DNA from 3 places in the Oceanobacillus sp. M60 genome. Region 3 is predicted to be linked to each of the others. Evidence: riboswitches for the same ligand, from Rfam matches in the RefSeq annotation. Region 3 holds a riboswitch; each other region holds the start of a gene.

Region 1 (4,835 bases), on a different contig from region 3:
ATAATTCTTGGAATTATCTAATTATTTAACATAATTTGACACGATTTCTATCTTACTACTTTCACATATGAAATGCAACGGAAAAAGGGATGAATAAGAGACACGGAAAAAATTCCCATCCTGCCTTGTTTTGCTGTTTTCTCATATTTTTTATAGACAATCGCACTGCAAACTTATACTATTAGATGTAATTATAAAATTCACAAACTAGTATAAAGAGGTCGATAGATGATGAAGTTATCCCGTCGTGTAGAAAAGCTTCCTGCTCAATTTTTTGCATCCCTTGCCGGCAAAGTCGCTGCAGCCCTGGAAGAAGGAAGAGATATTATCAATCTCGGACAAGGCAACCCGGATCAGCCGACACCGCCGCATATTATCCGTACACTTCAGGAAAGCGCCGAAAATCCGGCTGCCCATAAATATTCCCCTTTCCGCGGTACCGATGAATTAAAAGGGGCTGCAGCACAGTTTTATAAAAGAGAATATAATGTCGATTTAGATCCTGCTTCAGAAATTGCTATTTTGTTCGGAAGTAAAATTGGCTTGGTAGAACTCCCTTTAGCTGTTATGGATGAAGGCGAATTAATGCTCTTGCCAGACCCTGGATATCCAGATTATTTGTCCAGTGTTTCATTAGCAGACGTTACTTATGACACGTTTCCATTATTAGAGGAAAACAATTTTTTACCAGATTATGCTGCCCTGACGCCGGAACAAAAGAAACTTGCCAAGCTATTATATCTCAACTATCCAAACAACCCGACCGGAGGTGTCGCAACGAAAGAATTTTTTGAAGATACCGTTGCGTTAGCGAAGGAAAATGATATCGGTGTTGTTCATGATTTCGCTTATGGAGCCATCGGTTTCGACGGCTATCAGCCAATAAGCTTCCTACAGACAAAAGGAGCGAAAGATGTCGGCGTTGAGCTGTACACCCTTTCCAAAACCTATAATATGGCCGGCTGGCGAGTCGGTTTTGCTGCTGGCAACAAAGATATGATCGAAGCGATTAATATTCTGCAGGACCATTTATTTGTCAGTCTTTTCCCAGCTATTCAAAAGGCAGCTGCGGAAGCATTATTAGGGGACCAAAGCTGTGTCACCTCGCTTGTGGAACGCTATGAACAGCGCAGAGATGCTCTCATAGAAGAATGCAGACGTATCGGCTGGGAAGTCACTGCACCGAAAGGCTCTTTCTTTGCCTGGCTCCCTGTACCAGCGGCATTTACAAGTGAAACATTTGCTGATTATTTATTACAAGAGGCGGATGTAGCCGTTGCAGCCGGGAATGGTTTCGGAAAGAATGGAGAAGGTTATATACGCGTCGGATTACTCGTAGAAGAGAATCGTATTCGCGAAGCTATTCGACGTATTGAGAAACTGCAGCTGTTTCAAAAATAAATATTGACGAAACTTGTAAAATAAGATACTTTTAAAGAATACAATTCAATTACTACCACACCTCTTATCCAGAGCAGCTGAGGGACTGGCCCGTTGAAGCTCGGCAACCTTAAAAAAAGGTGCTAATTCCAGCAAGACACCCGTCTTGAAAGATGAGAGCAGAAAATAAGATTACATTTTCGAGCCTCTCTTACCCTAGAGAGGCTCTTTTTTAGAAATTGTATCGATTCTGACAAGACAGCTGCAAACAATATTACCTATCAACTGCAGCATAATGATAGAAAGGCAGGAAAAACAGCAGATGATCAAATTAGAGAATGTCACAAAAGTTTTCCCCTCCAAAAAAGGAAAGGATGTTACTGCACTGGACGATGTGACGATTTCTGTCAATAAAGGAGAAATCCATGGCGTAATCGGCTACAGCGGTGCAGGAAAAAGTACATTAATTCGCTGTGTCAATTTACTGGAGTCTCCTTCGAAAGGAAAGGTTTGGATTGATGGAACCGACTTAACGAAGCTGTCAAAAGAAAAGCTCCGGCAAACAAGACAAAAGGTCGGCATGATTTTTCAGCATTTTAATTTATTAAGGACTGCCAGTGTCTATGATAACATTGCGATTCCATTAAAATTACTCGGCGTACCGAAGGCAGAGGTTAAGGAAAGAGTCATGAAATACTTAGATATTGTCGATTTATCTGAGAAAAAAGATGCTTATCCTTCCCAGCTTTCCGGCGGTCAAAAGCAGCGTGTCGCTATTGCCAGGGCGCTGTCACAGGAGCCACAGGTCCTCCTGAGCGATGAGGCAACCAGCGCACTCGACCCAGAAACGACAAATTCCATTCTCGAACTATTATTAAAAATTAATGCAGAGCTTGGGATCACAATACTATTAATCACGCACGAAATGAACGTTATCCAAAAAATATGCGATTATGTCTATGTTATTGAAAACGGAAACCTCATTGAACAAGGTTCGACGATAGAACTATTTACAAAACCTAAACAGCCGACGACTAAAAAGTTCTTAAATACCATTTCACAACGAAAATTATCGGATCGTTTAATTGATGAATTGAATTTAGAAGGCAAAGTAATTCGTTTAACCTTCCTTGGTGAAAATACAGGTCAGCCGCTGTTGTCTAAGGTAACACAGCAATTTTATGTAGAGCCGAATATTCTGACTGCCAATATTATCGAATTAAAAAATGGCATTGTCGGCAACCTTGTCGTTCATTTGATTGGCAGTGAGCATCAAGTAGAACATTCTCTCTCCTTCTTAAAAGAACAAGGCGTAGAAGTAGAAGAATTGGGGGTGAATTAACATGCAGGCATTTATTGATCAATGGGGTTCAGAGTTTTATGATGCCATAATAGAAACTCTTCAAATGGTTTTAATCTCTTTGTTTTTCGCTGTTATTATCGGCGTTATTTTAGCTATTCTATTAGTTTTGACACGTCCGGGACAACCCTTGCAAAATAAGTTTGTTTATCAGTCTTTAAACCTGCTGATTAACGTCATCCGGTCCATTCCATTTATTATTCTTTTATTCTTTATGCTTCCTTTCACCAAATTGATTGTAGGTGTAACCATTGGTGTAAAAGGAGTTATTGTGCCGCTCGTTGTCAATGCAGCTCCTTATATCGCCAGACTGATTGAATCCTCCCTGTTAGAGGTCAACCAAGGTGTTATCGAAGCATATCGAGCGATGGGAGTAAAGACACATCAAATTATTTGGAATGTGATGCTGCGTGAAGCGAGACCAGCCATTGTTCTTGCATTAACCATCGCAACAATCAGCCTTATCGGGGCAACTGCTATGGCCGGATTAGTCGGCGCTGGAGGCCTGGGTGACTTAGCTTACCGATTTGGACACTTGCGTTATGAAACAGACGTCATGTACGTTACGGTTATTATGCTCGTTATTATCGTTCAAGGTCTTCAGTCTCTTGGAAACCGACTCGCCGAACGATTGAAAAAAGATTAATTGGAGGAAAAAATATGACAACCTCATCCAAGAAAGGCTCTTTCTTAGAGCATATAACCATACAAGATTCCTTTCCAACTGGCACTGCACAGCTTGAAGCTGCAGCAAAGCATGCCCTGCCGGCAGAAGTATTTGGCCACATCCGCTCTGGTGCCGGCGGGGAAGAAACGTTAAGAAAAAACAGAGAAGCCTTTGAGAAATATTCGATTATTCCCAGGTTTTTACGTAATGTCTCCGAAGTGGACACATCTATACGTATTTTAGGAAAAGAATATGCTTCCCCATTAATGGTCGCTCCGATAGGACATTTAAAAATGGTTCATGAAGAACCTGACTTTGCCATTGCAAATGTTGCGGCTTCGATGAATATTCCATACATTCAAAGCACTGTTACAGCAAGATCTATCGAAGAAGTCTCGGAAGCTGTTCCTCATGGACCAAAATGGTTTCAATTATACTGGTCCAATAATGATGCTATTTCCTACAGTATGGCAGAACGCGCAGAAAAAGCCGGATATGAAGCGATAGTGGTCACCGTGGATACTATGATTCTCGGGTGGCGTGAAGATGATATGAGGCATCAGTACTCCCCATTGAAAAAAGGGTATGGAAAAGCAAACTATGTCCAGGATCCTGCATTTCAAGAAGGCTTAAAGGATGGACAGGATGAAGTTGAATCAATTATTGAAAACCTTCATCACCCATCCCTTCATTGGGACAATATAACGGCATTACGTCAACGTACGAAGCTGCCAATTTTTCTAAAAGGCATCCTTCATCCTGAAGATGCAAAACAAGCAATAAAAGCCGGAATAGACGGGATTATTGTCTCCAATCATGGCGGCAGACAAATGGACGGAATCATACCAAGTCTGGAAGCATTACCAGCTATACGCGAAGCTGTTGGTCCAGATTTCCCCTTGCTGCTTGATAGCGGCATCCGCCGGGGAGCAGATGTCATCAAAGCCCTGGCGCTTGGCGCAGATGCGATTTTATTTGGGCGTCCGTATACCTACGCGCTTGCACTTCAGGGAGAAGCAGGCGTTCAGAAGATATTCGCTAACCTTGCGCAAGAAGTTGCTGTATCGATGGCATTATCTGGAGCTAAGACAATAGAAGAAGTAAAGCAGCTCACATTGAAAATTGCTGCTGATAACTAAGTATATATACAGAGCGGCCTCTTGACGGAGACGCTCTTTTCTTTCATCATAATCATATAATATTATGAAAAAGCTATAAGGAGATTTTAAGCATGAGCGTTATTCCCGAAATTTTAGCACATATCGAAACAGCTTACGAGGCGCATAAGCCCGTTTCATTTATTCGTGAAAACTATACAATCAGCGAAGACGAAGCATATCAAGTGCAGCATGCGTTTATTAACAAACGTGTTCAGGAGGGTGATTCGGTCGCGGGCTATAAAATCAGTATGACCAGCAAAGAAACACA
Region 2 (4,835 bases), on a different contig from region 3:
AAAAGAAAGCCTGATTACCATGGAAGTTAAAGCCGGAAAGGAGAATGCTTATATGCCTGTGAATCAAGAACTTAAGGAGCGTATAGAAAAAATAAAAAAGGGAGGAAAACAAAAGTATCACGACAGCAATGCTGAAAAGGGCAAGCTTTTTGCTAGAGAAAGAATCCAGCTTCTTTTTGATTCTCATGAGATACTTGAGGATGGTTTATTTGCCAATGCGATGGATGAAGACCTGCCGGCAGACGGCGTGGTTACAGTAACAGGAAAAATAAACGGTCAGACAGTTTGTGCGATGGCAAATGATTCGACCGTCAAAGCAGGAAGCTGGGGACAGCGGACGGTGGAGAAAATTTTACGTATTCAAGAGACGGCTGAGAGGCTGGAGGTGCCCATGGTTTATCTGGTAGACTCTGCCGGTGCCCGAATTACAGATCAAATAGATATGTTCCCGGGAAGAAGAGGAGCGGGACGTATTTTCTATAATCAAATTAAGCTGTCAGGAAGAGTGCCGCAAATCTGCTTATTGTTTGGTCCATCCGCTGCCGGCGGTGCCTATATTCCGGCCTTTTGTGATATCGTTGTCATGGTTGAAGGGAACGCATCGATGTATTTAGGTTCACCGCGAATGGCTGAAAAGGTCATTGGCGAAAAAGTTTCTTTAGAGGAAATGGGCGGAGCAAAGATGCACTGTACAACCTCAGGAGTAGGCGATGTTTTAGTAGATACCGAAGAAGAAGCGATTCAATTTGCACAGAAGTACTTAACGTATTTTCCTGCTAATTTTCGTGAGAAGCCAAAAAAAGCAGCATCTGTAGAACCAAAAAGCTTTGATAAGCCAATCAGCGAAATTATTCCAGAAAATCAAAATGCTGCTTTTGATATGTATGAACTGATTGACCGTACAATTGATGAAGGCAGTTTTTGTGAAATAAAAAAGCGGTTTGCTCCAGAATTAATTACTGGGCTGGCCCGTATCAACGGTCAAAGTATAGGAATCATTGCTAATCAGCCACGTGTAAAAGGAGGCGTTCTTTTTACGGATTCAGCAGATAAAGCAACAAAATTTATCCAATTATGTGATGCGTTTGAAATTCCGCTGCTGTTCTTAACGGATGTACCAGGATTTATGATTGGAACAAGAGTGGAGAAGCAGGGAATTATTCGCCATGGAGCCAAAATGCTGTTTGCAATGAGTGAGGTAACGGTACCTAAAATTTCTGTTATTGTCCGAAAGGCTTATGGAGCTGGTCTATACGCGATGTCAGGGCCGGCTTTCGATCCGGATTGCTGTTTAGCCTTTCCAAATGCACAGATTGCTGTTATGGGACCGGAAGCAGCAGTGAATGCAGTAGAAGCAAATAAAATCGCTCAGCTTCCAGAAGAAGAAAGGGAGGCATATATCGCAGAAAAGCAGGCCGCCTATAAAGAGAACATTGATATTTACCGCTTAGCTTCCGAAATGATTATTGATGATATCATTGATCCAGATCATCTTCGGAGCGAGCTGGCAAGACGTTTCACCATTTATCAGAATAAGAAAAAGCAATTTACCGAGAGAAAACATGGGGTTTACCCAGTGTAAACAAATAATGGAAACGCTTAGGCTAGAATGTGGTCTAAGCGTTTTTACTGAAAACAAAAAAACATTAATTCACCATAATTGTATTATGTAAACTAAATGATGAATTTTAAGGACACGATGAAAAAAGCTGCTCAATCGATTTAGCATCGTACTCTATAGCAGGAAAATATAATTACATGTGATAAAACAACCAGTCGCCGCTTACAGCAAAAAGATATCTGCTAATATTATCAATAGATTTTGATCAAGAAACGCTTCATTAAATTAAAATTTCCACTTGACATATTTTTTAGAATTCGATAACATATGAAGAAATCTTAAAAAACTAAATAATGTAATTCCTTATCAAGAGCCGGGGGAGGAACTGGTCCTATAATCCCGCAGCAACCATTACTGGAAACGCAGTAAAATGGTGCTAATTCCAGCAAGTTTTCACTTGAGAGATGAGGCAGTGTGTAAAGAAACCCTCTTCTCCTGGAAAAGGGGTTTTTTCATTTTTAAACAAGGGTAGGGAGGGAATAATTTCAAAGGGGCAAGCATGGCTTAAAACCGAGTAATTAGATAGGTAAAGTTTAATTATTATTGTGGCTGTAAGAAAATTAACGAGATGGATTTACAATTTGTATGATTTTATCGCAGCACAAATCAGTGGGCAAAGGAAACAGACCAGGTTCACGATGTCCTAGGGCTGAAACTGGGACTGGGACTGCGATTACTCGTCCCATCGAAGAGCTTTTGCGATTAACCGTCCTATTATAAAGAGTTGTGCGTCGAAAAACCTTCACTAATTGAAGTTTCACTGTATGACAAACCAAAATTTTAAATGTATGAGGAGAGATTTCATTGACTAAAACAGATAGTTTATATCAAAAATCTTATTTTAACCGGATAACAGAATTAAAAGAATATGCACCGGAAGCGTTTCAAACTTTTTTTGCTTTTAACGATAAAGCATTAGCTGAGGGTGAATTATCAGTTAAATTAAAGGAATTAATTGCGGTAGCCGTAGCGCACATTACGGGGTGCCCGTACTGCATTGATTTACATGTGGGGAATGCTAAAAAAAATAACGCTGATAAAGAGGAAGTAACAGAGGCCATTTTTGTTGCAACAGCTCTAAAGGCTGGTTCAGCGGTTGCTCATGGTGTGAATGCGCTAAATGCGTTTGATGAAGAGGAAAAAGACGAGCTGTACAAAGCATCCTATTTTAATAGATTAACCGAATTTGGTGACATTGATGCGGATACATTCAAGGCATTTGCTGCTTTTGATCATAAATCTATCAAAGCAGGCAAATTGACCGAAAAGGAGAAAGAGCTTATCGCGGTGGCATCAGCACATACCACAGGCTGCCCGTATTGCATTGATCTGCATACGAAAAACGCCAAAAAAACAGGATCCAGCCTAGAGGAAATATCAGAAGCGATTTTTGTGGCAGCAGCTTTAAAAGCCGGGTCCGCAGTGGCACATAGTGTGAATGCCTTAAATGCTTTCGATGAATCTTAAGTAATCAGCAATTCAGAAGTAAGGGCCGATACCAAAATCAATGGCTGACTGCATCAAATGAGAGATAGTCAATTATAGATTTTGGTGAAGCGGTCAAGATGAAAATTTATGAGAAAAGGAGCTTATCGAAACGATGACAAAACAAATTCACCTGAATGGATTTATTCAAAATTCACCTTCCCCTCACTCGACAGGATTATGGAAGCATGAAAAGGACGAGGGGACAAAACATAATGACCTGTCATATTGGATAGAAACAGCAAAAATCCTGGAACGCGGTAAATTTGATGCCATGTTTATTGCTGATGTGCTTGGAACCTACAGTGTATATGAAAATAGTCATGAAGCAGCTGTCCGGCATGCTGTACAGCTTCCGGCTCATGATCCATTGATTCCGATTTCTGCTATGGCGGCTGTCACTGAAAATCTCGGCTTTGCGCCAACAATTTCTGCTACATATGCACAACCATACGCACTCGCAAGGCAGCTATCTACACTGGATCATTTAACGAATGGAAGAGTTGCCTGGAATGTGGTGACTTCTTATTTAGAAAGCGAGGCAGTCAATCTTGGCCTTTCCAGCCGTCTTCCTAAGGAACAGCGCTATGACCGTGCAGATGAATTTCTCGAAGTCGTTTATAAACTTTGGGAACACAGCTGGGATGACAATGCTGTTGTTCATGATGGCGCAAAGGATACATTTGCACAGCCGGATAAGGTTCGTTTGATTAATCATGAAGGTGAATTTTTCAATGTACCTGGTCCGCATTTGGTTGAACCTTCTCCGCAGCGTACGCCTGTTTTATTCCAAGCAGGAGCTTCACCAAAAGGAAGAGATTTTGCAGCGAAACATGCAGAGGCGGTTTTTACTAAAAATCATTCCTTGGATGCGTTAAAGGCCTATGTTGCAGATATTCGGAAACGAACAGAGGAACAGGGCAGAAATCGGCAAGATATATTTGTTTTTCCTATGATTTTGCCAATCATTGGGTCAACGGAAGAAGAAGCGCTGGCAAAGTATGAAGATTTAACAGACCACGTCAGCTACGAAGGAACTGCGTCTCTCCTTTCCGGACATACAGGAATCGATTTTTCAAAATATAATCCGGATCAGTATATTGAAGATATACAGACAGAAGCAGTACAGGGAAATCTGGATATGTATACAAAAGATCCTAATAAGAAATGGACACTGCGGGAAGCTGTTAAAAATCATGGACTCGGCAATGGTACGGTGAAATTTATCGGAACACCTGAACAAATTGCAGATCGAATGGAAGAATGGGCATTTGAAGGTGACGTGGATGGTTTCAATATCGCGCAGACCTATTCTCCGGATACATTTCGGGAATTTGTGGATTTAGTTGTTCCTGAATTGCAAAAACGCGGCATTTACCGGACTGAATATGAAGGGAAGACGCTTAGAGAAAATATGTTTGGAAATGGAACACCCCATTTACCCGATAATCATCCTGCGCGAAAGCTTGGCAGCTTTCAGCCGAGATAACGGAGAAGTACATTTCCTGTTTTACTCGTATGTGCAAGGAGGTCAGAGATGAGTACAATTATGCTTTATACATGGATCGGTTTTGCAATATTTCTAGCTGTCATGCTGATCCTTGGTTACATAAGTGCTAAAAAAACGAAAAACATCAGTGATTTCGCTACAGGCGGCGGAAGTCTGGGACCCTATGTACTGGGCCTGTCCTTTGCTGCTACCTATCTAAGTGCAGCAACTTTTCTGGGT
Region 3 (4,835 bases):
CCGGATCCATTGTCCATGAGCAGTCTCCAAGGATAAAGATATTTTCTTCTCCTTCTGGACGTAAATCTAATCCAACATTTACTTTTCCTTTGAATAATTCAAATCCGGATTCAGCCAATACCGGGTTACCCATTACGCCGCCTGTCCATACAACTGTACCAGCTTTGATTAATTCGTTATCTTCGCCGACAACAAATCCGTCTTCTGTACATTCTTTGATGGCAGTACCAATACGGAATTCTACGCCACGATTTTCTAAGGACTGTTTTCCGTAAGAAACTAAATCTTCATCAAACATAGGTAAAATAGATGGCATTGCCTCTACGTTAATAATTTTTGCTTTGCTGCGATCGATATCGTATTTTTTACATAGCTCAGGTACTTTGTCTGCAAGCTCACCAACAAATTCAATCCCTGTGAATCCGCCGCCGCCGACAACGATGGTAAGCTGCTCGTCACGTTTTTCTTCGCTTGAAGAATACTGAGCAAACTGATATTCAATGTGCTCTGCAATTAATCGGCTGGAATCAATATCTGTGATTGCATAAGCATTCTCTTCCATACCCGGAATGCCAAATGAGTTGGATACAAATCCAAGTGCAAATACAAGATAGTCATAAGCCACTTCGCTGTTTTCAAGAACAACGCGTTTTTCCTCACGCTTCACTTCCGTAACGGTATCGTAAATTAAACGTACACGCTTAGGGTTAACTACATCTGTTAGCATAAAACGTGCCTGATTCGGGGTAATCGTACCCGCTGCTACTTCATGTAACCATGTACTTTCATAATGGTAATTATGTTTGTTGATTAACACAATCTCAGCTTCTTCAGGAGACAGCTGTTGAGTTAAACGTCTTGTTGCAACTAATCCAGCATAGCCTGCACCAAGAACGACTACTTTTGGTTTACTCATAATTCATCTTCCATCCTTTCTATCTTCCACAAATAAAATGTAATGTAATTTCGAACTATCACGTTTAATAGTCACTGCATCTATTATAATATCAAATTTTGCGGGATTAGGCTAATTTTCATTATAATTTCTTTAGAAAACTTAGCGAAACTTGTTTTATCAAAGAACCCGCATGATATATATGCTTATTAATAGGTGCGAAAGTTGAGATTTTAATATTAAAAAACTGCAAATTCGCCAGGCTACAGCAAATTCGCAGTTTTATTTTACCTTATTAATTTAATTATGAAACAGCTGCTTTCTTTCGTAATTTAATCAGCATAGATGGATGCAGTATCGACCTCAGAACCTTTGTGCTCTTCAGAACCTTTATCTGTTTCTGAGTCTGAGTTTTCTCCCTCTTCTTCAGTCTCATGCTCTCCATTATTTTCTTCTTCTTCAGGATTTCCTTCCTCTGATTCCGGCTCTTCACTCTCTACATCTTCAGAATCGGGTTCCTTGTTGTTTGCATTATCATCGTTGCCATTTTCTTCCTCTTCCGGCTGTTTCGGCGGTTGATCCGATTTATCTTTTGAATCTTCTTTCTCTGAATTCTCTTCATTCCTGTCATTTGTGCCGGGCGCCTCAGTTTCAGCTCCAGAATTATTGGAATCAGAAAAGCGGCTATTTTTTTCAGATTGATTCTGATGTACAGAAGCTGTGGAACGTTGCGTATTCGATTCTGATTCTCGGCTTTCTGTATTCTCATTATTTTCACCAGCTGCGTTTTCCTTATTTGAAGCGTTACTGCTTTGTTCACTGTCAGCTGGCTCATCATTTGTTATTTGATTAGATGATGCTTCCTCAGAAGCTATATAATCTTCTTCCTGCACCTCTGTTTCTGGATTTGTGTATGTTTCTTCCTCTGTTTCGGTACCTTGAGTCACAGTACGCTCTTCCTGCACTTCTATTTCATTGTCTTCCTGCTGAAGTATGTTGCGATAATCTAAATTAGCTGTTTGATAAATTTGTTCATTGTCTCCTAATAACCGATTATTCCAGGAGGTTGTAAAAATCTCTACGCTTTCTCCAGTTTGTCCAGTTCCGTCTTCTGTACTCACTTCCATTGAATATTCTACAGAGCGGTTATCCTTATAAATCCCCATGCCAATGATGATAATACAACCTGCTAACATAGAAATGTTTACCCATAATAGCTTTTTTTTGCGCATATATCTTCTTCCTTTTTAAATAGTTTCATTCGGATATTTATTATTTCACCCTTTTTATTATCAGACATATCCAACTCATTCAGAGTAATTGTCCATTTTATAACCATTCAACAATACGTTCACTACACTACCATTGTAATCGTCATCGGAGTCCTTTTCAAATACTTTTCGTTTTTTTCAAGCTTCTTCTTTCTATACACAGCCTCTAAGCCAGTGTTGCCGGCTTTTTCATTTTTAAAAAAATCAAGACTTGATTTTTTTTCCTCGCTCTTGTAAAGTTAACGTAATTATAATTTAATAAAATTCCAATTCTTATCCAGAGAGACGGAGGGACTGGCCCGACGATGTCTCAGCAACCAGCTGCTTCTAGCAAGGTGCTAATTCCAGAAGGGAACTCCCCTTTAAAGATAAGATATGTATCATCACGATATCATACCCTTCTTATCTCATCTCTGGAATAAGAAGGGTTTTTTATTGATTTCACATGGGAAAATCATAAGAAAACAGCATATTCGCGAAAGATAAGCGAATTCATGTTTCTGGATTGAGGAGGCTGAAGGAAAATGAGAAAAATAGAAACAGCATTAGTACAGTTAGGTAATAAAACGGACGAACGGACAGGGGCTATAAATCCGCCTATTTACATGTCAACAGCTTATCAGCACCAGGGAATTGGCCATTCCACAGGTTATGATTATACGCGTACCAAGAATCCGACCAGATCTGTTTTAGAGGAAGGTTTCGCAAAGCTGGAAGAAGGAGATGCTGCTTTCGCCTGCAGCTCAGGAATGGCAGCTATTCAATTAGTTCTCTCCTCCCTGTTTCGTATGGGCGATCACCTTATCGCGACAAAAGATATCTACGGAGGAACTTACCGTATTTTTAATCATTTTGAAAAAGCTTATAATATTTCCGTGACCTATGATGTCTGTCAAAATATCACGGAAACAGAACGATGTATTAACGAAAATACAAAGGCTATCTTTTTAGAAACACCGACGAACCCGTTACTTCAGGAGGTGGATATTGAAAAGTATGCGGAGCTGGCTAAAAAGCATAACCTGCTGCTTATTGTTGATAATACATTTTTAACACCTTATCTCCAGCAGCCAATTACGCTTGGTGCGGATATTGTAGTGCATAGTGCGACAAAATATATCGGCGGCCATAATGATGTTTTAGCCGGTCTGGTCGTAACCAAAAGTCCTGACCTTTCCGAAAAATTATTTGAAATGCATAATGCGTCAGGAGCAACATTATCTGCTTCAGACAGCTGGCTGCTTGTCCGCGGGTTAAAAACACTTGCATTGCGTATGCAGCGTCACGAGGAAAACGCACAAAAAATTGCTGCTTACCTGCGAGACCACTCGTCAATTGGACAGGTTTATTATCCAAATAAAGGCGGCATGCTTTCATTTTGTTTAGAAGATGCCGACCAGGTGCGTTCTTTCTTAGCTAACCTCAACTTAATTGTATTTGCCGAAAGTCTGGGCGGTGTAGAAAGCTTTATTACCTATCCTACAACACAAACACATGCCGATATGCCGGAGGAAGAAAGAGATAACAGAGGAATCGGTGATGACCTTCTTCGTTTCTCTGTAGGAATTGAAGATGCGGAGGATTTAATAGCAGATATTGAGCAGGCGCTGCAGGTTGTCAGTAAAATTTAAAACAATACCCCAAAAAAGAGGCAGCTCATTTTAAAGCTGCCTCTTTTTTAGAGTAAAGATGAAATTATATTCTTCCTTACATATTATTTAATTTGCTCAACATTCAACATATGGAAGCATACAGCCATTTCATCGTATGCTTCCATAATTTAAGGTTCATTTAAGGTTCGTTACCCTTTTATTAAACCTAAATCCACTTTCCATTGTAACCATTGCAGCTGTCTCGTTTTACGAGGTAAGAATTGACGAATATCTTCCTCATGGTACCCAACTTGGAATCTTTTTTCATCCACCAAAATTGGACTTTTCAGCAGTCTTGGGTATTTGTGAATTAATTTCAATAAAGTTTGCAGAGACAAATCCTCTACATTCAAATTCAATTCTTTAAAAATTTTAGAACGGGTTGAAAGTATCTCATCCGTGCCTTCCACAGTCATTTGTAAAATATTCTTTAGTTCGTCAATTGTCAATGGTTGATGTAAAATATTTCGTTCCTTATAAGCAATTCCATTTTTGCGAAACCATTGTCTCGCTTTTCTTGTAGATGAGCAAGATACTCCGTAAATATGCACTGTCATATTCATTCTCCTTATTATTTGACATATTCATTACAAGATTCAAAGTGATTATGATGAAATGAAAGTAAAACATTTCTGCTTCTTCATTCCATTTTTTCTATCTTAGTTTCACTTTAGCATGGAAATGTGGTAAAACTATGGTAAGGTCATAAAAAAAACATGAAATGAAGCTTAATTCATCGAAATAAAGCTTGCTGCTATTATTCCTTCGCTCTATAAATATGCTTCCCCGGCTTCACGATTCCACAATACGCCCTTAAACTTCTGTTTAATAACAGCTTAAATCAAATAATGAACCCCCCCCAAAAAACAAATGACAAAGGTCAACACCATTCTTCTATCTCCGCCATTATCGCAACCAGTTCATCTTCTAATTCTTTTCCTGTATCCGTATCTAATAAATGATTAAATAAGATGGAAAAGATAAGCCGTTCTCCCTTTCCATTGGTTACATAACCGG

Evidence for each region. Region 3 has a riboswitch for S-adenosylmethionine ahead of ACW0TQ_RS06450 (methionine biosynthesis PLP-dependent protein). Riboswitches for the same ligand answer to the same signal wherever they lie in the genome.
Region 1: another riboswitch for S-adenosylmethionine. It lies ahead of ACW0TQ_RS01665 (methionine ABC transporter ATP-binding protein); the one in region 3 lies ahead of ACW0TQ_RS06450 (methionine biosynthesis PLP-dependent protein).
Region 2: another riboswitch for S-adenosylmethionine. It lies ahead of ACW0TQ_RS16945 (carboxymuconolactone decarboxylase family protein); the one in region 3 lies ahead of ACW0TQ_RS06450 (methionine biosynthesis PLP-dependent protein).

Annotation. Positions count from the first base shown of each region.
Region 1 is NZ_JBSSNH010000001.1:322,381-327,215, forward strand. It holds gene ACW0TQ_RS01660 (aminotransferase class I/II-fold pyridoxal phosphate-dependent enzyme) at 232-1,401, shown strand; SAM riboswitch class I at 1,463-1,560, shown strand; gene ACW0TQ_RS01665 (methionine ABC transporter ATP-binding protein) at 1,703-2,722, shown strand; gene ACW0TQ_RS01670 (methionine ABC transporter permease) at 2,718-3,386, shown strand; gene ACW0TQ_RS01675 (alpha-hydroxy-acid oxidizing protein) at 3,401-4,546, shown strand; gene ACW0TQ_RS01680 (2-keto-4-pentenoate hydratase) at 4,639-4,835, shown strand, end outside.
Region 2 is NZ_JBSSNH010000007.1:20,968-25,802, reverse strand. It holds gene ACW0TQ_RS16955 (enoyl-CoA hydratase) at 1-30, shown strand, start outside; gene ACW0TQ_RS16950 (acyl-CoA carboxylase subunit beta) at 53-1,582, shown strand; SAM riboswitch class I at 1,922-2,032, shown strand; gene ACW0TQ_RS16945 (carboxymuconolactone decarboxylase family protein) at 2,420-3,088, shown strand; gene ACW0TQ_RS16940 (LLM class flavin-dependent oxidoreductase) at 3,222-4,595, shown strand; gene ACW0TQ_RS16935 (sodium:solute symporter family protein) at 4,644-4,835, shown strand, end outside.
Region 3 is NZ_JBSSNH010000002.1:453,355-458,189, forward strand. It holds gene ACW0TQ_RS06440 (NAD(P)/FAD-dependent oxidoreductase) at 1-916, opposite strand, end outside; gene ACW0TQ_RS06445 (hypothetical protein) at 1,228-2,127, opposite strand; SAM riboswitch class I at 2,437-2,541, shown strand; gene ACW0TQ_RS06450 (methionine biosynthesis PLP-dependent protein) at 2,691-3,797, shown strand; gene spx (transcriptional regulator Spx) at 3,968-4,375, opposite strand; gene dacB (D-alanyl-D-alanine carboxypeptidase/D-alanyl-D-alanine endopeptidase) at 4,699-4,835, opposite strand, start outside.